4 regions of the Paenibacillus sp. ALJ109b genome follow, and region 4 is predicted to be linked to each of the others. Evidence: riboswitches for the same ligand, from Rfam matches in the RefSeq annotation. Region 4 holds a riboswitch; each other region holds the start of a gene.
The links. Region 4 has a riboswitch for cyclic di-AMP ahead of G3352_RS22955 (C40 family peptidase). Riboswitches for the same ligand answer to the same signal wherever they lie in the genome.
Positions count from the first base shown of each region.

Region 1: another riboswitch for cyclic di-AMP. It lies ahead of G3352_RS11310 (HAD family hydrolase); the one in region 4 lies ahead of G3352_RS22955 (C40 family peptidase).
Region 2: another riboswitch for cyclic di-AMP. It lies ahead of G3352_RS28875 (3D domain-containing protein); the one in region 4 lies ahead of G3352_RS22955 (C40 family peptidase).
Region 3: another riboswitch for cyclic di-AMP. It lies ahead of G3352_RS18900 (C40 family peptidase); the one in region 4 lies ahead of G3352_RS22955 (C40 family peptidase).

Region 1 covers NZ_JAAIFP010000008.1:356,871-364,787, reverse strand. The annotation lists gene G3352_RS11345 (DUF6612 family protein) at 1-653, opposite strand, end outside; gene G3352_RS11340 (thiol-disulfide oxidoreductase DCC family protein) at 753-1,175, opposite strand; gene G3352_RS11335 (hypothetical protein) at 1,320-1,598, opposite strand; gene G3352_RS11330 (zinc ribbon domain-containing protein) at 1,697-1,942, opposite strand; gene G3352_RS11325 (organic hydroperoxide resistance protein) at 2,146-2,565, opposite strand; gene G3352_RS11320 (Nramp family divalent metal transporter) at 3,009-4,304, shown strand; gene G3352_RS11315 (HAD-IA family hydrolase) at 4,450-5,142, opposite strand; gene G3352_RS11310 (HAD family hydrolase) at 5,305-5,703, opposite strand; cyclic di-AMP (ydaO/yuaA leader) riboswitch at 5,821-5,996, opposite strand; gene G3352_RS11305 (glutathione peroxidase) at 6,364-6,840, shown strand; partial or broken gene G3352_RS31695 (hypothetical protein) at 6,816-6,884, opposite strand; tRNA gene G3352_RS11300 (tRNA-Leu) at 6,992-7,074, opposite strand; gene G3352_RS11295 (urease accessory protein UreF) at 7,496-7,917, shown strand, end outside.
Region 2 covers NZ_JAAIFP010000037.1:13,627-21,543, reverse strand. The annotation lists gene ispE (4-(cytidine 5'-diphospho)-2-C-methyl-D-erythritol kinase) at 1-497, opposite strand, end outside; gene G3352_RS28900 (small, acid-soluble spore protein, alpha/beta type) at 647-823, opposite strand; gene veg (biofilm formation stimulator Veg) at 1,047-1,322, opposite strand; gene yabG (sporulation peptidase YabG) at 1,476-2,372, opposite strand; gene rsmA (16S rRNA (adenine(1518)-N(6)/adenine(1519)-N(6))-dimethyltransferase RsmA) at 2,432-3,325, opposite strand; gene rnmV (ribonuclease M5) at 3,339-3,884, opposite strand; gene G3352_RS28875 (3D domain-containing protein) at 4,040-5,224, opposite strand; cyclic di-AMP (ydaO/yuaA leader) riboswitch at 5,498-5,751, opposite strand; gene G3352_RS28870 (TatD family hydrolase) at 5,993-6,763, opposite strand; gene G3352_RS28865 (HD domain-containing protein) at 7,093-7,917, opposite strand, start outside.
Region 3 covers NZ_JAAIFP010000018.1:26,175-34,091, reverse strand. The annotation lists gene G3352_RS18925 (hypothetical protein) at 1-169, shown strand, start outside; gene G3352_RS18920 (4a-hydroxytetrahydrobiopterin dehydratase) at 414-710, shown strand; gene rbsK (ribokinase) at 755-1,741, shown strand; gene G3352_RS18910 (c-type cytochrome) at 2,075-2,434, opposite strand; gene G3352_RS18905 (GNAT family N-acetyltransferase) at 2,585-3,079, opposite strand; gene G3352_RS18900 (C40 family peptidase) at 3,475-3,945, opposite strand; cyclic di-AMP (ydaO/yuaA leader) riboswitch at 3,949-4,086, opposite strand; gene G3352_RS18895 (hypothetical protein) at 4,339-5,181, opposite strand; gene G3352_RS18890 (M1 family metallopeptidase) at 5,192-7,183, opposite strand; gene G3352_RS18885 (YwhD family protein) at 7,285-7,788, shown strand.
Region 4 covers NZ_JAAIFP010000025.1:177,464-185,380, forward strand. The annotation lists gene G3352_RS22940 (helix-turn-helix domain-containing protein) at 1-301, opposite strand, end outside; gene G3352_RS22945 (X2-like carbohydrate binding domain-containing protein) at 673-4,581, opposite strand; tRNA gene G3352_RS22950 (tRNA-Leu) at 4,913-4,996, opposite strand; cyclic di-AMP (ydaO/yuaA leader) riboswitch at 5,368-5,499, shown strand; gene G3352_RS22955 (C40 family peptidase) at 5,505-5,969, shown strand; gene G3352_RS22960 (carboxymuconolactone decarboxylase family protein) at 6,084-6,413, opposite strand; gene G3352_RS22965 (hypothetical protein) at 6,531-6,749, opposite strand; gene G3352_RS22970 (hypothetical protein) at 6,874-7,203, opposite strand; gene G3352_RS22975 (xanthine phosphoribosyltransferase) at 7,302-7,883, opposite strand.

The DNA.
Region 1 (7,917 bases), on a different contig from region 4:
AGCATCGCTTGAGTTTGGGCATCCGATCCATTTTGCTCCATAACCGCTTTGGCCAGTTCCTTCACGTTATCACCGGATACGTCAGCGTTAATGACGTAGTTGTCGCCTTCTTCCGTAATTTTGGTGTCTTCGGCAATCTTTTTGAATTGCTCCAGCTCACCTTCCGGATTCATGCTTGCCTGCATCTGCTCAATCAGTGGTTTTGTTTGTTCGTCAGGAATTTTGACCCACTGTTGTCCCACCTGTGAATAAATCTTATCCGAAGTGATGTATTGCTTCACATTCTGCGCTTCCTGTCCGGACATTTCCATCTTCATCTCCTGATAGATCATCATCGGATCTTTGATGATATCCATCTTCAGCGATGTTTTCACCTGTTGATCCTGGGACTGCTCGCCAGCCACCATTTTCAAATTTTGATCAATATTGGCTTCCGTAGTGAAGCTTTTCATATCTTTAGTCGCTGCATTCGTTTTCTCAATTAACTCATCCAATGTAGGGATCTTTGTCTCCTGCTCCGCAGTTGTATTGCCCTCGTTAGACGTTTCGTTTCCAGCTGGCGGCGTTGCTGTACTGTTATCTGCATCGCTTCCGCAAGCTGTCATGCTTACTGCTAATAATGCCCCAATAATTAATGTAGTCCACTTCTTCAAGTTATTTGCCTCCCAAAATAGAATTGATCCGTACTCATTACCCAATTATTTCCGTTATTAATCAATCGGCATCGATACAATCTGTCACACTTAGCCTTTTTAAAGGAATCGATCCTTGATTTCGGGTGTAGGCAGCATACACGCTTCATCTTTACCGAACCAGCGATATCGATTGCGAGCTACCATGTTATATATGGCATTTCGAATAAATTTCGGTACAATAATCAACACGTACAATACTGGATAAGGGAATTTTAAGCCTTTGGCCAGACGCAGCGCTGCGGTTGAACGTGTATAATATTTCCCATCCTCAATGAGTACAAAAGTATCCATGCTGTCCGTGGACAGATTGCCCTTCTCCAGCAATTTTTTCGCTACATCCGATTGAAGTGATGCAAAATGATACTTCCCCTCAGGGTCACGCTTGATTATCCACTTCGTTAATCCTTGGCAGAAATGACAGACTCCGTCCACAAGCACAATCGGGTGTCCCTGATGCTGATCCGTTTGGTTTGCTGTCATAATCGTGGCCTCCTCATGTGTGCTATTAGAGTAACTTACCCGTTTTGAGTCATCCCGTTCGCTTTTTTCACATTTTATTTAAGTGTAACGAAAAATAGAAAAAGAGCGCAGGCTCTATGCCCACGCTCGTATCTGTTTTGGCAATTACTCTGCAATTGCCTTTTCCATCCATTGGTCGTCAATCATCTGTTGGTGCAGGTCACCAGCCCACTGGTCCATGCATTTGCAAATGAAATCTTTGCGACATACCGGACAAGGCGTTTTCTGTAGACGGCTGATATTGGTTAGCTTCCATTCTGGGGAATGGGAGTAGAATACACGGCATTGTGTACCGTCTACCAATTTCATTTTAAATTCATACAATCCGTCTTCCTTGTTGCCACTAGCTAATTCTAAATTTGCAATACGCGGTCTATAAGACATGGATATCACCTGTTAATTCAAATTTGGTTCATGCATTGACACTTCTTAGTACTAAATCATATTAAAGAAATTTTAGTTCGATGTCAACTCACGCACATTTACCCACCAAATAGAATATCAAGAATGGTACCCACCTGACCCTGTTTTTTCCCTTTCAACACATCCGGATCGAATACTTCTACATATCCACAGGAAGAACAGGCGACGAAGAGATAATGATTGTGCTGAATATCAAACATTTTGCTAAGTCCCGCTCCTGACATGGATACTTCCTTAATATTGCAATCCGTACCCCTGCATTTGGTACATACAAATCGTCGTTCTATCATCTCTTCAATACTCATTGTCGTTCCCCCTTATTCGAATGTATGACTTCAAGCAAGAGTAGATTATGTAAAATAGTACGCTGTTCAACATGCAATCTCCTGCATCGCAATTGTTATAAAATACAAAACCCTGCCGAAGGCCAGCAGGGTCTTGTACTCGAACATCAGGTATCCAAAGATACCCTGCTCTATATGTTCCCTTTCCTCCTACGAGTCAGGTCTTAAACTACATTAAGTACCACATCAATATTGCCGCGAGTTGCTTTGGAGTAAGGACAGAAATCATGTGCCTTGCGAGCAAGATCCTCTGCTTGAGTGTGATCCACGCCAGGCATGCTCACATCCAAACGTACAGACAGTTGGAAACCATCATCCGCCGGATCTTTGCCGATGGATACATTACTTGTGACCACCACATTCTCCAATTTCACGCCTGCTTTGCGTGCCACATTGGCAAGAGCACTTTCATAACATGCACCGTATCCCGCTGCAAAGAGCTGCTCAGGATTGGTTCCTTCACCACCGGAGCCTCCAAGTTCTTTTGGCATTTTCAGATCATGCTTGAGCACGCCATCCGAAGAAGCCACCGAACCTGTACGTCCACCTTTAACTGTCGCTGTTGCTGTATATAAAGCTTCCATTAAGAATCTCTCCTTCGCCTTTAATTTTTTGTTGCCTACAATTCAATTTAAACTTCTGGCTCATTTTGAAACGTTGTTGCTCCTTATTCAGCTTTTACATCTTTATCTTTTTCATGCATTGGGGATGAACACAGGTAATTTATCCAGGGTTGGGTAATATACTAAGGCACAATTCACTCTCCAGTAAATTTTGTCCTCATACACAAAAGTTGCACTAGACAAAAATAATTGAAGGAGTACAATGTAAGTATCAACATAAACGTTTAGACATATGAAAAGTAGTTTAATTACGCTTTTGATTTTGGTTTAAGCGTTCAAATGTAATCAAAGGAATGATACCGTTCCTCTTCATATAGAATATCAATACTTCAAAGTCGGGTGATTATATTATGAGTAAAAAAAATCCGTTCAACACTCCTTCAAATGAACCATTGGCTGCGGGTATGGCCCCATCTCTCGGGGAAGCCCACAGCTCCATGAAGGTGCCTCAGAACGCTGCTTGGTGGAAAAAGTTCCTAGCTTTTGTTGGACCGGGTTACCTCGTTGCCGTTGGATATATGGATCCCGGGAACTGGGCAACGGATATTGCGGGTGGTTCACAATTCGGATACACGTTATTATCCGTTATTCTGATTTCAAACCTGATGGCTGTTGTATTACAGTCTCTCGCTGGCAAGCTCGGGATTGTCACAGGACGGGATTTGGCGCAAGCCTGCCGCGAACGATTTAGTATGCCTGTTGTGATCGTGCTATGGATCTTGTGTGAGCTTGCAATTGCAGCCACCGACCTTGCCGAGGTTATTGGTTCGGCCATCGCGCTCAAGCTGCTGTTCAACATTCCCATGTTATACGGCGTCATTATTACCGCTGTCGATGTACTGGTCATTCTTTTGCTGCAAAATAAAGGCTTTCGCGCATTGGAATCGCTCGTTATCGTGCTGATGGCTACCATTGCCCTCTGCTTCGGGATTGACCTGTTTCTCGCCAAACCGGATATGGGTGGCGTCATGCATGGTTTCGTACCGAATGTCGAGATTTTGCAAAATCCAGCTATGCTCTACATCGCCATCGGGATTATCGGTGCAACCGTCATGCCCCATAATCTGTATCTGCATTCTTCCATTGTGCAGACCCGTCAGATTGAACAAACGCCAAAAGGGAAAAAAGAAGCGATTCTGTATTCCACCATGGATTCAACCATCGCTTTAACGCTAGCTCTGTTCATCAATGCAGCCATCCTGATTGTGTCTGCTGCCGTGTTCCATAGTGCAGGTATGACTCAGGTCGCGGAAATTACAGATGCATACCATCTGCTGACACCTCTGCTGGGTACTACCATCGCCAGCATCCTGTTCGGTGTAGCCTTGCTGGCTTCCGGTCAGAACTCAACACTCACCGGCACGTTGTCCGGACAGATTGTAATGGAAGGCTTCCTGAACATTCGTATCCCAGCGTGGCTTCGTCGACTGGTTACACGTCTGATTGCAATCATTCCGGCCGTCATCGTAACAGCCATTGCCGGAGAGCACGGAACAGAGGAACTACTGATTCTGAGCCAGGTTGTGCTGTCGCTACAGCTACCCTTTGCTGTCATTCCACTGGTGATGTTTACGAGTGACAAAAAAAGCATGGGGGCCTTTGCCAACAAGCTATGGCTCAAAATCATCTCCTGGATCATTGCTGGAGTTATCGTTGTTCTGAATGTGTATTTGATTATCCAAACCATTCTGTTATTCTAGGTTAAACGGAACTACGCAATATTTTGTCTAACTCAAAAAGGCTGATCAACTCAAGTAACGTATACCTTGAGACGATCAGCCTTTTATATGTTTGAGCAGCAGCCTAATCCATACCGATTAGATCTTAAATGCTGCTTGCTCTTATTTAGTTGTCTGAATTTTGAGTTACCATTAACAATGGAAGAAGTTCCTCCAGTGATTCAACAGTCCAGTCTGGACGCTCTGCATCCGCAAGCTCCGGCTGGAACCTGCCATAACCCTGCAAAATCCGGATCGTATGCATGCCCAGCTTCTTAGCCGGAATAATATCATTATCAATCCTGTCGCCGATCATGACCGCTTCCTCGGGTTTACATCCCGCCTGTTTCAATGCTACAGCATACAATTCAGGATCAGGCTTGGACACTCCTTCTTCAGCCGAACAGGCCAGCACATCCACATACTTGCGCAAGCCGTAGCTATCAAGCCGATTTTCCGTCCCCGGGCTCTGATTGGCAATGATACCAATCTTATAGTGTTGCGACAACGTCTGTAGAACAGCGTCGGCTGACGCGAAGGGGCGCTCAAGCTCTTTGCGGAACTTTAGCTTCTCCTGTATCTGTTCCCGGTGACCCTCATCGCTGATAAGGGTACGAATAGCCAATTTCATCGGCCATTGCTCGTAATTTCGGTAGGAGGTGGCAAATATATCTCGCACCGTCTGCATCTCCACCTGATAACCAAGCGCACAAGCTTCACGAACAAACTGACCGATAATATCATCTACCGGCTCCCATTCGTCCACGAGCGTATCCCCCACATCAAAGAACAACCATTGTATTCCACGTACATCCGGCACGCCTATTCCTCCTCGTTAGCCACAGGAAATTATCCCTATTTCCCAAACCATAAAAAAGAAGACCCACCATCATGCATGAGTCTCCTCAAGATTCCGTTTATTTATGATTTCAATTATAACAGGCAGCTGAGACTGGATCAATCACAGGAATAGTACTAGCCACTAGCCGTTAAGCAGAAAACCAACTTCCCCATTCAAGGAATATACAATACGGTCTGCTCCCATTCCCCGATAGATCCCTTTGGGGTGGCTTTGTTCCGTAATGACACACAAGGACTTGGATGTCCAGGAGCGGCAGATCTGCAAATATCGACAGGTCAGGTTTAGGCTATTTTCAAAAATAAAAACATTGCCGACACTGCCTTGCGGCAAAAACCATTTCTGAGCTGCAGCCGTGTTCATGCGAATGACATGCTCCACACCGATTCTCCGGAGCCTGCGCTCTTCCCCTGCACTGTTGGTCAGAACGGCAAACGGCATTTTTTTGTACATCAGCAATTTGATAAATTTGCGTCCTGCTTCATTTGGAGCAGTCACTAAGATCATCTCTTTATCCATCATTCGTTCCTCCCTTGGCGTGAAAAGACAACAAAAAAGAAGCGTGGGGGACCAAGGCCTCCCGGACGCTTCTTCAATAATCCATAGCAAAAAGACACTATGAACCAGCGTACGGCTTGTTGCCTCTCCCTTTAACGCTTACGAGGTTAGCTGACGGATTCGGGCGCGAGAGTCGCCCTATTTCCGGCTGTCACCGGAAAATTCACCCCATGGATGCCTACTGTCCTGGACAGTTCATCCTGTTGGTTCCCCCGTTTCCCACCCATGAATGAATGGAAACTCAGCGATTAAAACATCGTTCTTTTATAATCATTAATCAGAGCGATATTATCGTTTGTTTCGTTTTTCATGTAAAATTTAATTTAAATTGGAATTACGATATGAATCATACACCCGTGCCATATTGGTGTAAAGTCTGCGCAGATCACCGAATCGACGGATTTTTGCCATTTCTCATCAATAATAGCGCTTACAACGCATCCATTCTCTACCCATCTCATCAAAGCTCTCTAATTCTCTCTTTAGCGAAAATTAGGTATTAAATCAGTCACAGATCATACACGACAGCTTCAAATTGAGTTAAAAAAGCAATATTAATTTTGCAATATTTAATTGTAATCAATATAATAGAAGAAAGAAGAAAATGAAATGGAGGCGATTTTCATGTCAGTCTACGACTACAAAGTAAACACCCTTCGCGGACAGGAAGTTGAAATGTCCAACTATCGTGACAAAGTACTGCTTATCGTGAATACAGCAAGCCAATGCGGCCTCACACCTCAATTCAAAGGTCTGCAGGAGCTTCAGGATAAGTTTAAAGATTCCCCATTTGAAGTTCTTGGTTTTCCAAGCAACCAGTTTGCACAGGAAAAAGGCTCTTCTGATGATATTGCCGAGTTCTGTCAGATGAACTATGGTGTCAGCTTCCCGATGTTCGAGAAAATCGATGTGAATGGTTCAAGCGCTCACCCTCTATTCCAGCATCTTACCAAAGAAGCACCGGGTGTACTCGGCTCCAAAGCCATCAAATGGAACTTCACCAAATTCCTTGTGGATCAGAACGGACGTGTTCTGAAACGGTATGCTCCCAAAACAACACCTGATAAAATTGAAGCAGACATCAAAGAATTGCTTAAATAACAACTGAAGGCCATCCGACCCCTGAAGACAGAATGAGCATGCATTCAGGGAAACGGGTGACCTTTTTTTCTGGACTCATCTTTACTGTAAAAAAAACACATAAAAAAAGAAGCTCCCCTTACGGGAAGCTTCTTCCTAATCGTTCTTATGATGCGGTCGAGAGGACTCGAACCTCCACGGGTATACACCCACTACCCCCTCAAGATAGCGTGTCTGCCATTCCACCACGACCGCATGTCGTAAATAATCGGCAACAGAATTGATTATACCCGGTTCATGTTTAAAAGTAAAGCATTTTTATAAATATCATTTTAACTGCGCTTTCCCTTCCATAAATCGTATAATCTCGTCATTTTCTCCTACGAAGTGCATATGATTAAATTTGATCTCGTTTGTATACCCGATTAGGCCGATCATTCTACTTTATTTGCATTACCATCCTTCACATCCCCTTAGTATAACGTAACTCATAAAGTTATATAAAATAACATTAGATAGATTTAATATTTAAAAAACCAAGAAACTATTGACAAAAAGCGGATATTTATGTGAATATATATATCATATAATTCGGATTTACGAACATAAAACGAACCAAAAAGGAGTATAGATGTTATTTAACATAACATTTAACGAACGTAGGAGGCGAAAGATCGTGAACCGTGGGAATAAGCTGCTCGATTACGTCAAACTGCTTGATTCCTCTATCCAGGTTGGAGGCTTCACCCATTCCTTCGGAATGGATACCCATATCGCTGAAGGTACCATTCGTAACGCCGAAGATCTCGAATCATTCATGCGCTGCCAATTGCACCCCAGCATCGTGCGTCTGGAAGGCATGGCGATTAAAGGCATATATACTGCCGCAGATCATAATGACGCATGGCGTACAGCCCTCATCGACAAGCTCGTCCATGTCCAGCGGACACCAGTCAATCTTAGAGAACACGCCTCCACAATGGGCAAACGACTGATTAAGCTGGCTCATGCACTCCACCCCTGGATTGATTTTAGCCATCTCGAACAAACCCTGGCTAGGTATGAATCCGTCGGTTGCCTCTCTACCGTTCACGCCTG
Region 2 (7,917 bases), on a different contig from region 4:
ACCCAACATTGAGGCGGATTCGGCATCGGTGTCAGTTTCTCCCCACGGCCTGTAGCGAGTGCTGTTCCACCTGTAATGCAGAAAGGCACATCAGACCCCAGTTCGGCTCCGAGCTCCTGAAGCTCTTGATCCGGGATGTTGAGACGCCAAAGGCGATTCAATCCACGCAGCGTTGCTGCTGCATCACTGCTGCCACCAGCAAGTCCGGCGGCCACCGGTATTTTTTTGTCTAGATGAATATGAACTCCAGTTTTCACATCATAACGCTCTTTGATAAGCCTGGCTGCCTGAAAAGCCAGGTTCTTCTCATCCAGGGGGATATATCCCGCCTGACTGGAGATAAAGATCGTGTCACGAGGAAGCTCAGACATTTCCAGTCGATCGGCAAGATCCACCATCGTCATGATCATCTCAACTTCGTGAAATCCATCTCTTCTTTTATGTAAAACGTCTAGCATCAAATTGATTTTAGCAGGCGCTTTTTCGTAAATTTTCAAGGCGTTCACCCGTCCTCACCTTTTCCCTAAGACAACTTAACATATTATATCAAAATGGGGCTGTCAAGTCATTTCTATTCCGTATCCATGGGGAAAAAGCGAGGTCATTCCTGCCGGATTGCCCCGCTCTCCAAACCGATTGAACCGGATTACGATTTGCGTGCCGCTTCTTCCGCAAGTTGAATGGCCCGTTTCACCATATTGCCCGCATCCTTCGCTTTGATCCCGCCCCAACCTTCCTGCTGGACGGTATCATAGAACCCCAGGTCTTTTGCCAGTTCATTCTTGAGTTCATCCGACATTACACTTCTTCTTCTCCGGCTCATGGGTCATCCTCCTCGAAATAGTTCATTCATGATAAGTCCATTCGTATTCGGGACTATTTGCCCCCAGGCCAAGAAAAATGCCTTGAACCTGTCCAAATAGTATGCCGCTTCTTCCCCAGACTCATTCCTGATCAACTATGCCTCTCCGATGAATCGAGCGGGATTATTGCAAAAATAAAAAAAGCGACCTGCCCAAGGGGGCAGAATCGCCGTAAATCGATACTTACGTCTCCATGTAGGAGCTATGCGTCTGGCTGCCTGGATCAAATACCATGACTTCCACCGATTCCGTAAGTATATCAGCATAACTGTAGGATACTCGCTTGAAAGTTTCTTGCTCCTCATCAAGCTTGACAATAAAAACAGAAGGGTACGTTTCTTCCAATACACCCGTACGCTCAATGGTCTTACGGCGGCCACCATTAGCCCGCAGCATAATTTTCTGACCGATATGTGCATCGAGATTGCGTTTGATATCCAATAGCGTATTTTTAGCCATTGTCGACGACCACCTCTTTTCTTGTCCATTATACCGGATTTTACAGTCATTGTCAAATCAAAACTAATTATTATATCAGTATCAAAAAGTTGTTGTCAATGAATTTTTTTGCAAACAAAAAAAGCCCCTAAATGGGACTTTCTTCTGCCATCTTCAGACGGCTGATGGATTCACTTTTAACGTGGATAAATCATTCAATCCGGGCAGACCTACGCGATAACTTCCCCGTGTCTCTACGCCCCCCACACCCTGACTACCACTAATTGTGTTATGCAAAATGTCATTCATGTTCACGGTTTCCCGCACCGACGTGAAGGCTGCCTTGGCTGCCACATAAACTGGGTCCAGAGCATGAATGAGAATTCGGCCTGGTGAACTGGCAAAGTTAGCTCCAGCCCGCAGCAAGGCCTCAAAGTGGGACTGACACGCGCCAGCTACAATCGTGAGCGCATCAAGATGACGCTCATATTGCCTAGCCACCTGAATAGCAGATACGAAGTTTTGCGAATTTTTGTAGCTGCCCAGACTGTATAAGTCATAGGGCTGACGGGTCTTGAGTACTCCATCATGGCCAGTAATGACAACGATGTCCGGACGCACTTTCGGCAGCAGACGATATAAAGTGTCGGCCATGGCAGACTCATGTACATATTGCCCCTCTGCGGGAACACGAAGCTGCTCATAAAGGTTCATGCTTTTTTTTAGATAATTAGGATCGCCATCCAAGTGCAGTACTTTGCCAGGCATCTCAAAATAAGCAGGCTCTTGTTGAACAGACCATTCCTGAACCAAACCTTCACGATTGCGCTCAGCCTGTTCCATTCGATTCTGCTGCAGGCGTGAGAGCGTTTGATGTGCCTTCACGTGAGCCTGCCTCGTCTTCGCACTCTGCGGTTCATAAGGAACCTGTATCAAATCGTCCACAGGGGAATCGGCTAACAGCCGGAACTCGGTCCCTTTAATGATGGCACCGTCCGACTGGAGGCCTTGCACCCGAAAAGTCACATCTCCACCGTATGACTTTCGAACGACCAAGTCTCCGATATTCATCAACATAATCACCTCTACCCCATCGTATGGGCAAAAACCCGGATTGGTTCATCCGAATTTTACAGAGCTGCACGTACTCCAGCTTCCCACATTACGGTACAGAGTGTTGCATACTCCTGCAGGCTCAATGTTTCTCCCCGTCTTGAAGGTTGAATACCGGCCTGCTCCAACAGCTGATCAGCCTGTTCTCTGTTCTCCTTTGTGAAGAAACGAGCTTTCAAATTATTTGAGATTGTTTTTCTACGCTGCGCGAAGGAAGCCTGTACCACTTCGAAGAAATGTGCCTCGTCGGGAACTTCAACCGGTGGTTGCTCACGCACCTTTAACTTGATTACTGCCGATTCCACATTAGGCTGCGGAATGAAAACCGTGGGCGGAACAATACAGACCAATTCCGGCATACTGTAGTACTGAACCGCAATGCTCAGACTGCCATAGTCCTTTGATCCCGGTGAAGCAGCCATGCGTTCGGCCACTTCCTTCTGGATCATGACTACAATGCTGTCTACAGGCAGCTTCTCTTCGAGCAGCTTCATCATGATTGGTGTCGTTACATAGTAAGGCAGATTGGCAACAACACTCACTTTATCTACCGTTCCAAAATCAGTGCGGAACAGCTCGGCTAGATCCAGCTTCAGCACGTCCCCGTGATGCACACGAACATTCGGATAAGGCTGCATCACTTCACCCAGAATCGGGATCAATCTCTGATCAATCTCTACAGCCGTAACAGGACCAGCTACACGAGCCAGGCGTTCTGTGAGTGCGCCAATACCTGGTCCGATCTCCAGTGCGCCCTTGGACTCGTCCAGATCAGCTGCATTTACAATTTTGTTAAGTATATTTTGATCGATCAGAAAGTTCTGACCCAGGCTCTTCTTGAATGAAAATCCGTGTCTTTGAATAATTTCTTTGGTTCGTTTGGGTGTTGCAATCTCTACGGTTCCTTCCATGCCTTTCATACGCTCACAATCCTTCACGTTCAATTTGCGATAATGCTTCGGAGAATTCTTCCCGGGTAATCTGGAATACACTCAACCGCTTGTGGAACTGCTTGCCGTTGCAATAACCTATACCCAGCAGATTGCCCATCTCCATACGACGTGCAGCAGCCTGTGGGTGCACAATCAGTCCCGCCGCAATCAGATCCTCCCAATCGATCAGACTTGGGGCGCCTTCATATGACGTGTGTACACGAGCCAGTGCATGACGAATCGCCTCCGGTGAGGCGTTCTCCACTCCGATGTCGCCCTTGCGCGTAGCATCTGCCTCCGGAATGAAAGCATGCTTGCAACCAGGTACTTTATTGGCGATGATCTTACGAATACGTTCACCAGCATGATCCGGATCTGTCAGTACGATGACACCACGTCTCTCTTGAGCAAGTGCAATCCGCTTTAGAATGCGCTGGTTGATGGCAGATCCACCAGTCTCGATCGTATCTGCCTGAACCGCACGTCGAATGGCTACGGTGTCATCACGACCTTCTACCACGATCACTTCTTTTATCATGTTCCATTTCTTCCTTTCTAACGCAAAAAGAAGAGGAATATCCTCTTCTCTGCCAAACGGCGGGGGAGACTGAATTCAGACCCCTCCGCCGCATATTCCGCATGAATCATTCATGCTTATATTTTATAGCATTCCCATTTCAAAGTAAAACGATTTTAGTTCGCTTCCGGCTTCACCGGACCAATCACATATACCGTCTTGCCTTTCTTCCGTCCGAAGTTCAGGGCATGCTTCACACTATCATAATACACATCAATTTTGTTGCCTTTAATGGCACCACCTGTGTCTTCCGCACGACGGAAGCCAAGGCCCTCGATATACACCCACCAGCCAATTGGAATGACTTTGGGATCAACTGCAATGGTACGTCCCTCGGTGACCCGAGTACCTGATGCTGTTTTTGTGCCGATACCGGGCTCTTCAGAAGAGTATGCCGTCATGGATACATTTTTTAACACTTTAGAATATTTAAAAGAACTTCCTGAGACGGTAATTACTTTGCTGCCCGAGGCAGCGGTTTTCTTCGAGTTCGTGGTTGTTGCTGTTTTTGTCGTGGAAGTCTGCGCTGATACCGTCTGAATCACTGGCTCTTTCACAACAGGTTTGGCTTTGGTACCAACGGCGATCACTTTATCAACGCGATTCGTTGCGACCGATTTACCCACCATTTTTTTGGAAACCAATTCTCCATCCTGGAACACCTTTTCAATATGCTGTACAAGCGTGCCTTCTTTACCGCTCACAATGACACGATTGTCGCCTTTGTACAAGCTAGGGTCAGCCGTTTTGATCACTTTATAAGCAATCGGCTGTTCCACTTCCACCGTACGCTTTGTTACCCGCACTACACGAATTTTCATATCCGCTTCGATAGTGGTTCCAAGCGCCGGATACACTTTGTCTTCACTTGCAATCTGAATACCTGATTTTTTAATCGCATCTTTTACCGATGAATCGGTTGTATACAGAGTCTTGGTGTCTCCGTCTGCCGTAATCTTAACTGGAACGGCCCGCTCAATAACGATGCGGTCTCCATCTGTAATCGCCCCATTCAAGGGCATGGATACCTGATCGTGAGGGCTGACTGTGATTGACTGCTCCTCCAGCATTTCCTGAAGCATTCCTGTACGAGTCTCTACCGCTTGAGCCTTGCCATCAATAACCAGTGAAATTTGTTTCCCGGCCTGACCGTAAACGACTAACAAGATCATGATTGTAAGCGCAATTGAGAAAATCGCGATCAATGCCATTTGACGCATGTTCTCATGCTTCCACCGCAACGCGAAAGACTTACTGGATGATCGTGACTCATGGGTCTCTTCTGGTTGGAATGTGCCCACTTCTCCGTCCTCCTTCATAGCCTCGCCGTCTAAAGTAATGCATGATGTCTTTGACGCGACTATACCAAATTTTCTACAGAACACAGATCGGACCAACATAATCCGGTTCTGCACCATGAATCAATCTTCGCAACATGATGTCATCCTCCTGAATACTTACCGTATGATGACAGTATTTCTTTTATTCAAAAACAAAAAAGCCAAAGAAAGAGTTTAAGAGGAACTCTTTCGTGGCTTCCGAATGATTCTGAATATCGGAAATTCATGCACGAGGTTGCCTCTCTTTTTCCGCTTGCGAGGTTAGCTGTCGGGTTCGGGCGAAAGAGAGCCGCCCTATCTCCGGTCATCCGCTCATGGCGGACGCCCTTGAATTCACCCCGAGACCCAAAGAAGAAATCAAATACGGCTTCGCAGATTCATACGCTGCTTTTGGGTCAGCGCATGTTGCGCATCGGCTGCAAACACCGATGTTTAAGCCCTATTGGTTCCCCCGCTCTCCGTTAACGGAGACTCAGCGAGACTGATTCATGAAAGTAATGTTGTTTCATCGGAAAGTGTCCCTTTGTTCATCCCCCGAACATCTGTCCAATTTTCCGCACAACAATTCACTGAAAAGATGATATCCTGTTTCTATGCATGTTGTAAAGCGTTGTTCAAGTACGTTTTTCTAAATATTTGGTTAAAATATTGTAATATTCTTGATTTATTTGGATCAAAAAGCAAATTAACTCCGCCTAACTCACTTTTTCACCTGTTTTGCTCGATATTTTAACGAATCCCAAATCGTTCCATGGCATTTTTGGTCGTTATTGCTGCAATTTCCTCTACCGAAATGCCTTTAATTTCCGCAGCTGCTTCTGCAACCAGACGTACATGCGCTGTCTCATTTCGTTTTCCACGATAAGGGTGCGGTGTCAAATAAGGGGCGTCCGTTTCGATGAAAAATCGGTCCATAGGAACCTTCTCAAGAACCTCTTTGGGCTGCTTCGCATTTTTGAACGTGATTGGCCCTCCGAAGGAAAGATGAAAGCCCAAATCCAGGCACATCTTCGCTGTTTCCCAGCTGCCAGAGAAGGAATGCATAACACCGCCTACTTCCCCGGCCTTCTCTTCACGCAGAATCTTTACAATATCCTCATGCGCATCCCGGTTGTGAATGACAATTGGCATATTTAACTCACGGGCAAGACCAATCTGTTGTCGTAATACGCGATGTTGAACCTCTTTCGGTGAAGTGTCCCAGTAATAGTCTAGACCAATTTCACCAATGGCTACCACTTTTTCATGCTTGCATAAAGATGCAATCCATTCCAGATCACCCTCCTGCATCGTGATTGCATCCACTGGGTGCCAACCTACCGCAGCATAGATAAAATCATAGGTTTCAGCCAGCTTCATCGTGGACGGAATGGTCTCCCGATTAAAGCCCACGTTAATCATGCGACCAACGCCTGCATCCACGGCACGCTGAATCATTTCCTCGCGGTCCTCGTCGAATTGTGGTGCATCCAGGTGTGTGTGTGTGTCGAACAACATCATGCTGTATTTCTCCCTTCATGTCGAATAAACGACTATCTCTTTTTAATCTATCCTGTACATCTTAACCAGAACATAAATATTACTAAATTGGATCATGTTTTTTTATATTTCATTCCATTAGTTTATTGAACACAACATGTAGAACGAACAAGTTCCTTCATATCTATATGTGTTATTTTTAGCAACTTGGGTTGTATTCTAATTGCTCAGATTACAAAATTATGTCGATCTACATGTACTCTCCATTAAAGCAGATTACTGTATCATGAAAAATAGCTCTTTTCGAAAGCTTTTTTGCATCATGATTCTTGAACAGCATTGCACATCATTTAATGTGAGAAATAGGGGCGAATATGGGACGGTAATTCATGAACAATCGCATCCACCTTATTCTGCGGATAATACAAATGATGTTTTCCGCGATGAAGACCACTGATTGAACGGACAATGTCGGACACCTCTGACAACTCATGTAACTTGTCTTGCCGATCAAGCAGCAAAATCTGCTTGTCCGTGGATTCATCCGGACGAAACACATCATACGGATTATCCGTTGGAAAATCAATTTCTAGATCATACTCGGGATTGAGACCGGCTACAGTGAAGGCTTCCCGAATCTCTTCAATCATGTTTACGTCGATCTGTTCAATCTCTACATACTTATATAATTTGCGATCTATAAATCGTTCGCATAACTCACTTAGAACAGTATCGTCCTCTTTGCGCCACTGCATAAATGCCGTCTGAATCAAAGCTTCGTCCAGTTGCAAATATTCTTCCACTGATAAATCTCCATTGAATAACTGGGGCAGTGGATCAATCATGAAGCGGAATTGAAAACCTTGCTGTATGAGACTTTTTGCCCGCTTAAATATTTGCCGCAATATAATTTCCGAACTCCGGGTAACCGGATGAAAGTAAATTTGCCAGTACATCTGGTACCTGGACATCAAGTAATCCTCCACGGCGTGCATGCCAGACTCCTTGACCACAATTCGTCCGTGATATGGACGAAGCATACGCAGGATACGGTCAAGGTCAATCGTCCCATAATTTACACCTGTAAAGTAGGCATCCCGAAGCAAGTAATCCATGCGGTCCGCATCGAGCGGACTGGTAACCAAATTAACAACAATAGGTTGCTCATACGTTTT
Region 3 (7,917 bases), on a different contig from region 4:
AACAGAGCAACTTGAAGTAGATGAGGCGCTCGCTGAAGATCTGTTCTATGCACTGGGTGAGGAGTCGGTCATTCCGGTAGGAAGTGGAGTGGTCATTCATGACAAGGATCAGCACCGAATTCATATCTTAATTGGGGAAGAAGAGCTGACTTTTGTACCGCTCATTTAGTATGCTCCCATAAGATATTTGGCATGGAAACCTGAGTTGGAGAATCTCCCTAAAGCCTTATGGTTAGTGGATCTAGCGCCATTTGCACTATTGGAATTTGAGGCTTGTCCGTGGTAAGATGATAGTCATGAAACGGGCGAACCGCAGGGCGGTGGACCTATGCGTTTGGGTTGCTATGGGTAGCACCAAAGGTTTCGGTGGCAGTTGTCTGTGATGAGCCATCATATGGGGAGGAAGATAACGTATGGTTTTTACGCAAGAGGAAGTCGAAGCTCATCTGGGAAGGCTGGAAGGCTGGGAACTGGAAGAGGGACGATGGATTGTCCGCAAGTTCGTATTTTCCAACTACATGAAAGGGATTGCATTTGTGGACGAGGTCGCAGCGATTTCGGAAGCGTTCAATCATCACCCTTTCATTACGATTGACTATACAACGGTCACACTGCGTCTCACATCATGGGATGAAGGTGGCATCACATCTGTAGATATTAAAGAAGCGCAACAATATAATGAGGCTTTTGAGAAAATGAGGTCGGAATAACCTGGATCGGTTATATCGCACTACCGGAAATGAGTGAAGCATACATGTCAGACAATAATCAGAACAAACCTCTTATTGCTGTCGTAGGCAGCCTTAATATGGATCTGGTGGTGAAGACGGATATCATTCCTGAGGAAGGCGAGACGGTGAGCGGGGAGGAACTGCACTATTTGGCCGGGGGCAAAGGCGCCAATCAGGCGGTTGCTGCTGCACGACTGGGCGGACAGACAACGATGATTGGTGCGGTAGGTTCGGATGGTTTTGGTGAACGCCTATTGCACAGTCTAACGGAAAGCGGGGCGGATGCCTCGCAAGTTCGCATTCTGGATGATACCGTTACAGGTACGGCCTCCATCTGGCTCTCCAAAGGAGATAACCGGATTATTGTCATTCCCGGAGCGAATGGGCAGGTTGTGCCTGCGATGCTGGAAGAGGCGGATACGGTAAAAAGCCTGACTGCAGCTGCAGCGGTGCTGCTGCAGCTGGAGATCCCGCTGCCTGCGGTCACCCGCGCCGCCCAACTGGCGGCTGAAGGCAGCGCATTGGTGGTGCTCAACCCGGCGCCTGCGGTGCCGGGTCTGCCCCAGGAGCTGCTGCGGTGCGTCGACGTTGTCACGCCGAACCGCAGCGAGCTCGCCGTGCTCACCGGCCGGGATGATCTCCGGCCGGAAGACGTGGATGCGGCGGTCGCAGAGCTCGCCGCATCCCTCGGGGCCGCTGTCGTCACGACGCTCGGCCCCGAGGGGGCTGTGTACGCGGCAGCGCCTGGCGGCCGCGTAAAGGCAGGGCGTGCCGGCGCGTGCCGTGCGCCCGGCTACGCCGTAAGCGCCGTCGACACGACCGGCGCTGGCGATTGCTTCAACGGCGCGCTGGCAGTAGCCCTTGCGCGCGGAGAGACGCTGGACGCGGCGGTAAGCTTCGCCATGGGCGCAGCCGCGTTGTCCGTGACGAAGCTCGGCGCCCAGTCCGGGATGCCGTCCGCACGTGAAGTGCAGGCTTTCCTTGCCGAGCAGAAGGCAAAGACCCAGTAATCTATGCATGCTTTAGCTGAATCAGAGGCGGCAGGTGTCAGTAGGCAGGATACGCTAATGCATCTAGATAGCCATAGCGTGGTGGATGTTTTCATCGGAGCATCCCTGAAATAACCAAGAGGCTCTTACTTCCCAGTACGGGAGAGTAAGAGCCTCTTCTCTGTATAACCATTGATAAAAACAGCAACCCTGTAATATAAATACGGGGCGACTACGTTGTACATCTAGCGTCAGCGTGGTTTAGAGAATGCGTAAAGAGCAGGAGGCGATTGAAGCCGCCATACGCACTACACATGCAACCCGCCACAAACTGATCGCCTGGGACGTCTTGGATTACTTCTTCTCCGCCAGCCACATCGCAATATTCGCGATTTCTTCATCTTTCAGCTTGTCTTTGAACGAAGGCATACCGCCGCTTTTACCTTTAACAATCGTGGTATAAATCTTCTCCACATCGTCCTGGCTACCAATCTTCTGCAGACTAGGGCCCATACCCCCTTGAAGCTGATCACCGTGGCAGGTAATACAGTTTGCTTTGACCAGTGCCTCAGCCTGTCCTGCATCCATTGTAACTTGCGGCATCGTCGGTTTCGCTTCTTCTGCAACTTCCTCTTTCCCTGGAAGCGTAAACATTAGTACAATAGCTAAAGCGCACGCTGCAAAAAATACCCCGCTCATGATCCATTTGTGCATCCCTTATGTCCCCTCCAGAATGAAAGATCATCTAACTTGAAACTATCCATATCATTATAACGGAACCTGTAGTGACATCATAGCATTTTGTGGTAATTTTTTGAACTAATCACATAACCGGGGACTTTCTAGGGTGATTTTAAGCTCTTTTTATCCGCGTGGACCTTCATAGACCATACAGTAAAAGGGCTTCAAACCGCTTGGTGTCTGTCGTTCGTATGTATCCTGCGTAACAAATCCGGCTTTGAGATAGACACGAATGGCCCGGCCATTCCAGGTCAGAACTTCCAGATCAATTTCGTTTGCAGGGTTCCGGCGAATCGCTTCCTGCACAATGGCCGAGACAAAAGCCGTTCCTTGACCATGACCACACAGATCGGGGTGCATGCCAAGCCCAATGCGGGTGACACCTTCAAGTGGGAAGTATTGAGCGAAGCCGCAAATTTGATGATCCTCTCCCAGCACCACCGCATATTGTTCTTTTCGTAGCTGGGGATCGCCGAATTCCACTTCAAGTGCTTTCATCTGCTCCCAGGGCAGCCAGCTATAAATATTATAAGGCGGGTCATACTGCCAATTGCAGATGAGCTCCGCATGTTCTTCTTGCATGGGCACAACGTGAAACGTCACAGGGGCTTCATCCATACAACTGCACGCTCCTCTCATTGTGAACAAGCTATAATGATTCTGATTTGTCCATATACATATGTCATTCCATATCTAAGCTTGTTTCCACTCTACAAAAGAGGCGTTCATTTGGCAAGTCCTCGTTTTTGAAAAAAAAGTGAAACAAAAGTTCCGGTAATTTCGTTTATATTATAGTGGGATGGGTAAAAACATTATAAGAGCACGGACAAAGCAACGAAAAATAGCTTTTAAAAAAAGTTAAAGTTAGGTTTGATAGCTGTCCCGAATACGTTAAAGGAAACGAAGCACAAAAAAACCGCCGGATACATTCCTGCGGAGAATGTACCAGACGGTTCTATTATGCTTCGTTACAGTAGTTTTATTGTTACAGCATGACGTTGCTCAGCTTGTCCCTAGTCGATGGCCAATGTCTCATATGCGTCCGTGCTCATAATGCGTTTAGCGCCAACATAGCGGTTAGCCCAGTAGCTTTCGCTTAATGCGCTAATTGTAACTCCTTTGGAAGAAGAAGAGTGTGCAAACTTTCCATCCCCTACAAAGATCCCTACGTGTGAGACCCCTTTGCCCGTTGTATTGAAGAATACCAGATCACCTGGTCTCATTTCCATACGGGATACTGAATCACCCATGTCGAATTGCGAACTCGATTGGCGAGCCAGATCAATACCCAGCTTGTCGAATACATAGCTTGTGAACCCAGAGCAGTCAAAGCCGCTAAGCGTTGTTCCTCCGCTTTTGTATGTAGTTCCCATTGCTGAATCAATGACTTGGTCCATTTTTGAATCTGCGAATGCGCTGCCTGCTCCAAGCGATAATGCGAATGTGATGCTGAGTACAGCTGCGGTTAATTTCTTCTTAAACAAGAGATATACCCCTTCCAATGCCTGCGAGGTTAGCTTAAGGATTCGGTTGAAGGTCCCCTATGATCCCTCTGTTGCAAGATCAATTCACCCATAACTGGTTCCCCCGCTTCCCAGGTGCTAGGAATTTGGCTATGCTAGTTATGCACCTGCGAAATCAAGAAATGACGATTAAATTTTAAGTAGTTACAAATATGAAGGTAAAGATTACAAAGTTGTTACTAAAAACTCACTGCGATTATTGTAACAGAGGTGTATCACTTTGGCAACGTTTAACAGAAAAATTAGCAAAAAAAACCTCGACCTTTGACGGGGAAAGGTCGAGGTTTGCTTGTTTAAAGGTGTTTGATGAAAACAACTTTACATATAGATGGTAACCATTTTTAACTGTGCATGTTAATCCTTGACCGAGTTGGACTGCCATAACCGGAAATGGGCGCATATCTTCCATAAGCTCAGCAAGCACCGGGCAAGTGGATACGTCTGTTGTAGTATAAGACCAGTTAAGCCCGTTAGTAACCATGAAGCTGAAGTGAAGGCGCCAAAGACCAGGAGATGTAGGCCACCCAGCAGTACGGCAATGCCAATTAGAGTGATGACCTGGCGTAGTGCAATCCATAGAGCTTGAAACGTACCACGTGCTCCGCCTTCCCCATCAGGAGCCGAGATACCAAACTGCATGTACAGCAGGACATGATGGATAACCCACCCGTATACAATCCAACCAGCAACATAGGGAATACCAGGCAGGAGCAGATGGAGGGAATGAAAACCTTCCATAAGGATGGAATAAAGTTTTGGTGCGATCCAATAAGCCGGTAGCAGCAGCAATAGGGTGCGAATAGTGTGGAGCAGAAGCATTGGTTTCCACAAATTTTTGATGCCGCGAATGAATGGAATGCGCTCTTCCGAATGATTATAATGCTGGAGCGAGTAGAGCAGCCCTGCCTGAATGAGAGGGCTAATTAGCATCCGTAGCAGCAGCATAGCCCCTAAAATCCATAAATAGCGATGGACCTCTGGATTCATTGTCAGGCCGAGTTGGCTCTCCATTTTGAATAAAATTGTACTGAGTTCCCCTGCATCAGGGTCGGGATAACGCAGGAGTAGCGGAACCACAGCTGATTGAACCATTCGATAAAGAAAGTATCCCCATACTAATTGATAGAGAAATAAGAGTGCTGCAATGAACATATGCTGACGGACGAGAAACCAGCCTTCACGTATTTTCGCTTTCACTGTATCCACCTCACCATGACAGACTTCCGAATATGGCTTCTATAAGTTTGGTTGCACTCATGCTCCAGCGGGATTTGGTTGGCTCATCCAGTCCGGCTTTCAGAAAATTGTTCATATGATGGTTCTCCAGCACAATCGTGTACAGCGGATCAGTCATGGCCCAGGAAACAGGGGAAGTATAGGTCAGTTTGTAGGTAATGCGCTCCTCGCTGCCATCCCATTCTTTCGTCATGGTTTTCCCATCTTCGAACATAATTCGAACAGGCACCTTCTTATATTCACTGCCTTTTTTCTGGACTGTAATGGATGACTCGTACAACGTTTGACCGTCTTTCAGGGTAGGATTGATTGTGATCTTCTCCACTGCAAAGTCAGCCATGCCGTCACCGTATACATATTGATTAAAATAATCGGTCCAGGAGGTACGGGTTACTTGCTCCACGACCTTTTGAAAATCAGACGAAGTAGGGTGTTTGAAACGGTATTTCTTTACATAGGTCGAGAGAATACGCTCCATCGTTTTGGCACCAACTTGTTGTTCTATCCCGAGTAATACAAGCTTGCCTCGTGTGTATACGTTGGCGGCATATTGATTCTGGGAATCGAACTTCCAGGAGTCCTGTGTCAGAGAAGCTGGAGAAGTAATGAGACCTGATTGTACAGGCAGATTCGGGATAAGTCCGTATTCCTGTTCCATCACTTTGTCTTCTGCATAGGAGGTGAACCCTTCGTCCAGCCAAGCCTCCTCAAATTCATTACTGGCGACCATGCCGTAAAAATACTGATGCCCAATCTCGTGCACAACCGTGCGTTCCAGATCGTAACCAGGTGTAGAATCATCCGCACCGAAAGCGGTGACCAAGGTAGGATATTCCATTCCCCCTGCGCCATTCCCCGATTTGGGCGGGACAACGATGGACAGTGTGGAATACGGATAAGGGCCAAACCACTTGCTATAATTGGATAACGCTGCTTTGGCGGCGTAGAAATAACGTTCCTTCAGGTCCTCATGAGCAGGGTCGAGATACAGCTTGATTCGGACGCCTGGCACATTGGGAGCAGAGAAGGGTTCTTCCGCATAAACAAAATCAGGAGAGGCTGACCAGGCAAAATCATGCACATCATCGGCATAGAACTGATATACTTTTTCGCCGTTCTTCACAACAGCTTGCTGGGTTGGGAAACCGGTAGCAGCTACTTTGTATGTTTCCGGTACCCGAATACGCACACTATAGATACCGAAATCAGCATAAAACTCTGAATTGCCGTGATACTGATGCAGATTCCAGCCTTCGGTCGTCCGACCTCGTGTGCCTACTGGCTCATATACGCTAAGTTTAGGGAACCATTGACCTGCCATAACAAAATTATCTGCCGTTCCCATGCGGGCAAAAATTTTCGGTAGCTTGACCTCAAATCGGGTGTGAAGCGTTATGCTTTCACTGCCTTTAACGGGTTTGGGCAGCCGTACCTTAATGAGGGTAGTATCTTTCATGTTTCCGTCATCCGGTTGCACATATTGCATCCGATGCAAGAGAGAAAGTCCGTCCTCTGTTTTCATTTCTGTAATATGCATAGAACCATAACCGTTCGTGGGCATGACATCACCGCGAAGTTTCCCCCCGGATTCTTTCATAAAAGTGGTGTCAGCAGAAGAGAAGGCATTGGGATACATGTGAAAATAAAGCTCGCTGACGGTTTTCTTACCTGGATGTGTCCAGGTTATCGTCTGAGTCCCTTGCAGTACATTCCCGTCTACCAGCTTCACATCCATGTGATATTCCACTACGCGGTTGCTGAACACTTCAGCTGTAGGTGTCTGTATACTTTCCGGAGATGTTTGGGTTTTGACGGGTGCCGTAGGCTTGCCCGATTCCGGGGCGAGCGCAGGCAAGTCAGAATGAATGGAACGTGTGGAACCCAGACCAAGCCATATCCCTCCGGCAACTACACACAGGGCTATAATTGCGGTGAGCCAGCTCTTGGCGCGTCGTGGAATCATCGTTAAATACCTCCCGTTGACAAGCATCTACAGCATGTATATGTTTGCATTGGAGCGATTATTAGTTAAAATATTTGTATCAACCCTTGGAGGCTATAAACATGGACCAAAACGAGCAAAACGGCAAAAAACAGATTGCCTTGAATATCGTTAGTGCAAAGAGCAAACACAAAGGCTTCGGTGCAGGTTCCATAGATCTGAACAACCTGTCTCCAGTTATTATTGATAACGGAGAAGCCAAGATCGATATTGGTGCGATGCATGCAAAGAGCAAAGTGGAGCGCAACATCAAGTTCTCAACCAACCGTGAGGACGTACCCAATGGACGCCAGGTATGGCTGGTATGGGTAGCTGTGGACCGAAACGAACAGGGGCAGTTCTATGGTGGAGCAACAGCGTGTGAGATGTGGATTGATACAGAAGCGCGTCGTGGATGGAAACTGCTGGCCGAACATGTGAACCGCATGGATTATGCCATGAAGCGCCGGTTCATGCTGGATGACCTTGGACCTGAGGATCGCGCGGCACTCAAGACGTTGCTGATTACGCATAACGAAGAATGGTGGAACGCTTCTCCGGATGAATTGAAAGAAGCGCTCGCCTAATTAATGAATGTTCAAAGTTGTTCAAAAAAAAGAAGCAAAAGCCCCGGGACCGAGATGATCGGTTCGGGTTTTTTGCTTCTTTGCTAAAATTAAATTTTACAGACGCTGACGCAATTGCGTCATTACGCA
Region 4 (7,917 bases):
AAGAACCCGGGGTCAAAATTAGATTGTAATTCGCAAGATAAATATAATAATTTTGCAGAAAATCATTGGTCTGTCCAAAGGTCAACACATTCTCCATCGTTCTCCATATCCCATATACGTTGGTTTCATTGTCCCTTTCATTCATAAGAACGTTCAATTCCTGATTGACCGCAAGCTGTCGGGTGAAGCCCTCCACCTCCGCCATGCGGCCCTCCAATATTTCCTGGCTTTTCTGAAGTTGGGTAACACTATTCTCAATGGAAATGGACTGTGTTACGGAGATGGACGTCAGATAAGACATATAACCGCCAATGCTGGGTATCACCAAAATGATCACGTAGGAAATTAAAAATTTACGAAAAACATTGGAATATTTAATGGGTAACCCTCCTCCCCCTCCTTGAGGTATTGGTAGCGTTATCAAAGATAATAATATTTTCCGGGTTAGTCAATTGTTTTATCTCATTCTTCAATCATGTTTCATTCGGGAATGAATAAAAGGCAACGATAAAAAGAAGATTATCATTGCTTTTTTTAACATTTCCGAAGTTCTTTGGTTTGAGATGATACGCGACTCCAAAAACCTGTTTTTGTGTACAGTAACCCTCCTTTTCCATACCTTCTTATCATTCAGAAAAAAGGGGCCGAGATGGCCCCCAATCCTAGTTCACATCATTTCTTCTTTGGTTCTTCCCCCTCTGTCCGGGGATTTACAATCTGATCGACCGATGCTGCTTCAACATCACCAAAGGCCCAATGTGTGGAAGGAACATCCTTCCACTGCGCCCGCGAAACGTTCGTGAGCGGTGCTCTGCCCAAAGCTCTGTTGATTGCTACAACGGCTTCCGCTCTTGTCAGTAAGGCATTCGGTCGAAAAGTTCCATCACTATAACCTTTCAGAATGCCTGCGCTTTGCGCTTTCAAAATGGCTTCCTTGGCCCAGTGGCCACCGATATCCGAGAATCCATCGCCTGAAGTATCGGAAGCCAGACCGAGAAGGACCACAAGGCTGGCCATCTCCGCACGAGTCAACGGCTGATTTGGCTTAAACGTGCCATCCTTGTAACCATTCATCAGCCCCATCTTGCTTACCTTAGCAATGGCGTCGGCTCCCCAATATTCAGTTTTAACGTCACTGAATGCAACAGCAGATCCTGTGGCTTCTTTCTCAGATACCAATGTGAGTATGGTTGCCATCTCTGCACGGGTGAGTTTGTTATCTGGCTTGAACAAACCGCCCGGATATCCTTGAATATACGCCTTGTACAGAATATCTTGACCACCCTCTGTTCCTATTGTCCCGTCTGTAGTTCCAGATTCAGGAGTTGGCGCTGGCACAGAAGTGTCTGAAGGCTGGACGACTGGAGTCGATGGTCCGCCTGGATTGGATGGACCGCCTGGATTCGACGGATTGGACGGATTCGTTGGTTCACCGTTTCCGTTTCCAGTAGGCACAGTAAATTTCAGTTGATCGGCCAGCATAAGATCACCAGATTTTTTCACAACTTTGAGTGTATGCTGACCTTTCACCAGTCCTGAGATGCTGTAAATCTCCTGCATTATTTGGCGACTCGGACTGTATGCGTTCACGGTTTGTTTCAGCTGTCCATCGACATAGATATCGACTTCCCCTTGCTCCGGTCCCATAGGTGTAATCAAGCTTATTCCGGTACCCTTGAAGGTATATTCGAAGAAAGCTCCATCCGCCGTCGTAGAATGTACGTCATTGAGATAATCACCGCCGAAGGAAAAACTGAGATTTAACGTTCCCACAGGCTGGGCAGCAAGATACGATTTTTTCAGTGTAACTCGGTTCCCTGCAACTGTATAATCGGACCCCGGAACCAGATCAAATGATCCGTTAGTAATACCACTGAAGCTTTCCGCCTGTTGCAGCAGCGTCACATCAATGTCCGTCTGAGCGGAAGCTGACTTGTCGAAATCCGTGGTTACCGGATTAATTAGATTCGGAAGCTCAACTTTGAGCATATCGAGCAGCATGTATTCCCCCGATTTCTTCACTGCCTTGAGCGTGTGCTGCCCATCCGGCAGCCCCGAAATGCTGTACAGGTTCTGCTGTGCCAACCGACCGTTACGATGGGCGCTGACTGTTTCCTTGAATTGGTCGTCAACATAGATATCCATGTCTCCCTGTGACTGGTCAACCTCCGTAAATAACTGGATCCCCGTTCCCTTGAAGGTGTATTCAAAAGAATCATCGTTTTTTTCGGTATACTGCACATCGTCCTTATAGTCACCCAAACCTCTGCCAGTGCTTCGTGACCAGGAGCCGTTGTACTTGATTGCCGGATCGTCGTTATTGATCATTATAAATCGAATGCCCGTAGTATCGCTGATCCTTATTGCCAAAGACTGCGGATCACCCGCGCTAAAGATTACGTTTAGACTCGTTGTCCCTATAGGCAGCTGCGTGAGGTACTGCTTCCTGATAGTCAGCTTGTCATTGACCACCGTGTAGTCGTCTTCACTGAGGAGCACCCCGTCATTTTCAACGCCGGTCAGCGTATTGCCGTTCAAGGACAGCCTCACGGTGACATCCTTCTGTTGTTCCGTCTCCTTGTCAAAGTTTGCAGAGGTCGGACTAATGGTGCTGTTCTGCCCTCCAGGAGGAATTTCCATGGTTACTCTAAGCGCATCCAGCAACATATACTGGCCCGAGCCCTTGACCACCTTCAAGGTATGTGGGCCGTTGTCCAAATCAAGTTTGCTGTACAAAACCTGCTGGACTTCCCTTTCTCCACTGGTATAGGCGTTTACAGTTTCAGGTGCTCCATTATCGAGGGTGACAATCATGTCTCCTTGGTCTTTATCCTTCTCCGTCAGCAGTTCAATGCGAGTGCCCGTGAAACTATACTCAAAATAATCGCCGTCTTTTTCAGTAAAATGCACATCGCCATTGTAATCACCGTAACTTCTGCCGGTATTGGAGTTCCATGAGCCCGTGTATTTAATACTGCTATCATCATCATTAATGTAGACCTCATTGGTAACAGTGGCGGCATCTTCCACGGAAATTGAATTTGCAGCATTGTCAGCTTCAGCGTCCAAGGTACCCTCTTGACTGCTATTCGCTGGACCAGTACCAGAGGATTCCTTAATCGCTATGCTCAGATCCTGTCTCCCATCTGTCTGCTCCTTGCCCCCGTTGCGCTGCCAATCCCCGCTATAACGCATGCCTGTATCATCGTCATTGACGGCTGATGTGCCTTTCAACGCTGTTACTTTAAGCATTCGAGAAGCATGGGGTTCCAGCACGCCGCCACTGAATTCCTTATTAAAGGTTCCCAGTTCGGAACGACTCCACAGGTCGCGGACCGAAGCAGGACCGTTGAGGCCAAGATCGCTCCATTTGACTTTAACCTCCGCACTCTGGTCGCCCAAATTGAACAAGGCTACACTGTAAGTACCATCTCCGTTATTAGCGTACCAAACCTGCTGCTGGGTCTCCATGGAAACCGGATGGCCTGGACGTCCGGCCTGATTGACGGCAATGACTTCGTCATTAGTAAGCAATTCCAATCCATAGCTGTCCAGCCTTGTTAAATCATTACCTGTATAAAGCGGTGCTGAAGAGATAGACCAGAAGGTCGTGGCGGTTTGCCGCTCAACCTTGGTCAGACCATCCATCGAGCCATTCCCGACATTCAGTGAATCGAAGTCGTTCCAGCCTCCGGGACCTGCATCCCGCCACCAGAGGGCCGCTATGGGAAATAAGCGTGAAATACTCGACCACTCCGTTAAGCCCTTACTGCTATCGTAGGCTTCAACATCCCAGTCGATCCTCCAGCCGTTTGCATACTTTTTCCAGAAGTCCACGTAATTGTGATCAAGCGCCCAGGAAAGCTCAAACCAGATGTTATTCCTGTCCAGGGCTTTGGACCATGCCTCCACATCACCGCGTGCATCCCGGCTCAGGTTATTAATTCCCGATCCTGGCGTCACACTATCGAATTTGACAAAGTTGATACCCCACTCGCCAAGAAGATCCGCGATGGAGTCAATGTACTTCTGTGAGCAAGGGTTCGAAAAATCAATTTTGTACGTGTACGAATCCCAAGCATCCATAACAACGAGCGGTTTTACTGCAATATCTTGCATACGACATGCCCCGCCCGTCCCATAAACCTCAAGGTTTTTATCATAGGCTGTGATTGATAATCCAGGAATCAGATAGATTCCGATCTTCTGTCCGTTATTATGGACATAATCGATGACCTCCTGAAATCCATTTGGATAAAGAACAGTACTCGGAATAGGACGGCCGTATTCATCTTCGTCACCGTTCCAGCCAGCATCAATATTAATGTATTCATATCCATGGGCTTGCAGCTTCTCACGCATCGCATCCGATTGCTTCTTAATACTCTCAGCAGATGTCCAGTTACCCGCCCCGTCATATACCTGCATGCTGTAACTGCTCCAACCCATATACGGCTTTTGGGCCAGGCTCTTATCTGCTGCTTGTGCCACATTACCTGTCGTTCCCATAATTCCGAACTGCACTGCCGCAATCATGAACACCATGAAACACATTGCCATCCTTTTTCCGATTCGTTTCAAATTATCCCTACCCCCTCTGAATTTGGTCAATCAAATTCCTGTTGATAGCGCTTCCATACGAGAAGAGAATAGTGTATGGTGGATTTCCAGGATAGGTACAATTCGGTATTTTACGTACAATTAGCCTGAAATATAGGGGCAAACCGTCGCAGAACAAACATATTTCCATTAATGGATAAATAAACAAATAAAAACTTCATCTTTGCTCAAATTAAGGGAATGGGTTGAAGACAACCAGGATGAGCAATCACTCTAATTCGTAAACAAAGAAAAAAGGTTCCTAGAGTGGCAGTAATGCCATTCTAGGAACCTTTCTTCGTATTACATATGATGCGGTCGAGAGGACTCGAACCTCCACGGGGGTTAGCCCACACGGACCTGAACCGTGCGCGTCTGCCAATTCCGCCACGACCGCGTATATTGTATCTCCGAGAAATTATATCGCGGCGACAAGAAATAATATATCATGTGCAGGTAATTAGTGTCAACAAAAAAATAATTCCCCTTCTAATGTGTAAAGCTATATTCCTCCATCATTTCATGCAAAACCAATACTATCAACATGCACTGTAATACATACCCACCTCTTCTTTCAAGTTTTAGGAAGCTGGAATCCTGCATTTGAAACAGTAGTTACTTTTTTGTCATCTGTTAGAACCCAACATTCGAGTTATTTCTACATAAATAGCGATAATTCCGTTAACATTGAGATGATAAGAAGTGTTCAAGAACGGTTTGACATTTTCGCATTTATGCAATATAGTTTCAAAAGGTTACAAAAACTTAATTATTCATTTGCCGAGTTTCATGTTTGAAAACGGGGGAACCATTTTGGGTGAATTATTCTTATACATAGGAAATATAGGGAACCTTCTACCGAACCCTTAGCTAACTCCGTAGGCATCGAAGGGAGAACAAAAATTTTGAAAAAGCTTATCATCTCCATTTTTGGAGCAGCAGTACTATTTACATCCGGTGCAGCAAGCACAGAGGCAAGCAGTATTAACACCGTCGTTAACAACATGACTGGCATACCTTATAAATGGGGCGGCACAACAATGGCCGGATTTGATTGCTCTGGATTTATGAGATATATTTTCAACAAATATAGCATTGAATTACCACGTACTTCCCAGCAACAAGCTAAGGCCGGAACTCCTGTATCCAAAGCTAATCTGCGTACGGGTGACCTGGTATTCTTTAATACGATGGGTAATGGTATTTCACATACAGGTGTATATATCGGGGGCGGACAGTTCGCTCATGCTTCAAGCAGCAAGGGCGTTAGCATCACACAATTATCTAATCCTTACTTCAATGATCGTTACGTAACAGCACGCCGGGTAACAGGACAGTTTATGTATAACAAAATGCTGGGCAAAATATAAGTTAAACAAGAAAAGGCTTCGGTTATAACCGGAGCCTTTTCTTCGTCTATCTTTGTCTACATTGATATTGATTCTAGAGATACGCAAGGTCATAATCAGTCTTAACCAAAGCTTTTAATGTAAAGCCTTCTGTACTCTCATTGCACCCTGAGACAACGCATGGCCTCCGCCAACAGCTCCAGCCACAGCAACCGTCTCCATAATCTCCTGATCGGTCGCTCCTTTGGCACGCGCTTCTTCCACGTGGTAAAACGTACATACCTCATTGTTTGCAAACAGTCCAATGCCCAGCGCAATCAGCTGTTTGGTCTTGGCATCAATCGCCCCTGCCTGAAAGCACTCTCCAGTGAACTCATGATAAGACTTCACCACAGCTGGCAGCACGTCGCTTAATTCACCAATCTGATCTTTATAGGCATGGACCTTATCATTCATCAATGTCATGGTTACCGCACATCCTCTCGGCTGATATGTTACAAGCTCTCACTGTACCTATCTTTTCTCCCGAGAGGTGTAATTATGCCAAAACATCCATGGTAAATGAACCTAAAAACGCCTGTCCTATTCTTCGAGCGGGCTCTTACGTGGTTCGCTGAACAACTGATACTGATAATTCCGATCAAGCTTAACCACACGACGATTCTGACGGCGAATGAGCACCTGCTCCCCGTCCCAAGCCACTACAATGCCTGTCACATCATTAGACTGAATCTCGTCCCGTACTACCCTTACTTTCTCACCCGATAAACGCAGTGCATCCAATTCTGCATCACTGATCATATTCATGGCGCCTACTTTCCCAAAAAAAATTATTTACAAAAAGAGACCTAAATGAAAAGTCATTTAGGTCTCACGTGACTGTATTGGACTGTCATGTCATTCGAAAATATGTCCCGACTGAAAGTTACCGCTGCGCGTGCTCTTTGCTGTCGTTCTTCTCAAACCAAAAATCAAGCACTTTGGCGGACATCACACGTTCTTCAAGGTACTCCACTTGATGCGGTGTAAATTGTTCTTTCCAAGAGAAGGACAACTCTTCGCACAAGCCTACAATCGTCAGCAATTCTGACCAGGCAACGTAGCGTTTGTACCAGAAAAATTGAGGATGTTCAATCATATAGGGATAAAGGTCATCGAATTCCGTATGTTTACAATCCAGGGCACGCTCAAAATGTACTTTCGATTCCGCCAGCTTATCAATAAAAAATTGTTCTGTTGCCGGTTGGTTACCCATGGTGTTGCCTCCTCTCCCTAACATAACCCCATTATAAATGAAATCAGCGGTCATGCAAAGGCATTGTTATAAAAATAGGCACTTTTTCCTTTAAAAAGTCACAATTCGTTATCGTCAAATTGCACGGTACCATCGTTCAATGAACGAATGCGCACCAACGCTTCAACCGGGATGCCCTGCTCACGAATGGTGCGCGCTCCGGCCTGAAAACATTTTTCGACCACAACACCGAATCCAACCAGTTCTGCACCCGAACGTTCGATAATTTTAATGACACCACGAGCGGCATCGCCATTCGCAATGATATCGTCAATAAACAAAATGCGGTCATTCTCATGAATATATTCACGGGACACCATAATATCCGTTACAATCCCTTTGGTAAAAGAAGGTACTCTTTCACAGTAGGCATCGGGGTCAGCCAAAAGTGTTTTTTTGCGACGGGCAAATACCAGCGGAACACCCAGTTCATGTGCGGCAGCAAAAGCGACCGGAATCCCGGAAGACTCCACTGTAATGACCCGAGTTACCCCACTTTCACGAAAACGAGCGGCAAATTCCCGTCCCATTTCCATCGTCAATGCAGGGTCAATCTGGTGATTCAGCAGACCATCCAGCTTCAGCACCTGATCTGACATGACTACGCCTTCTTGTAAAATTCGTTGTTTCAATACTTCCATAATTTGACCTCCCAAGCCTATCCTATGACGTAAA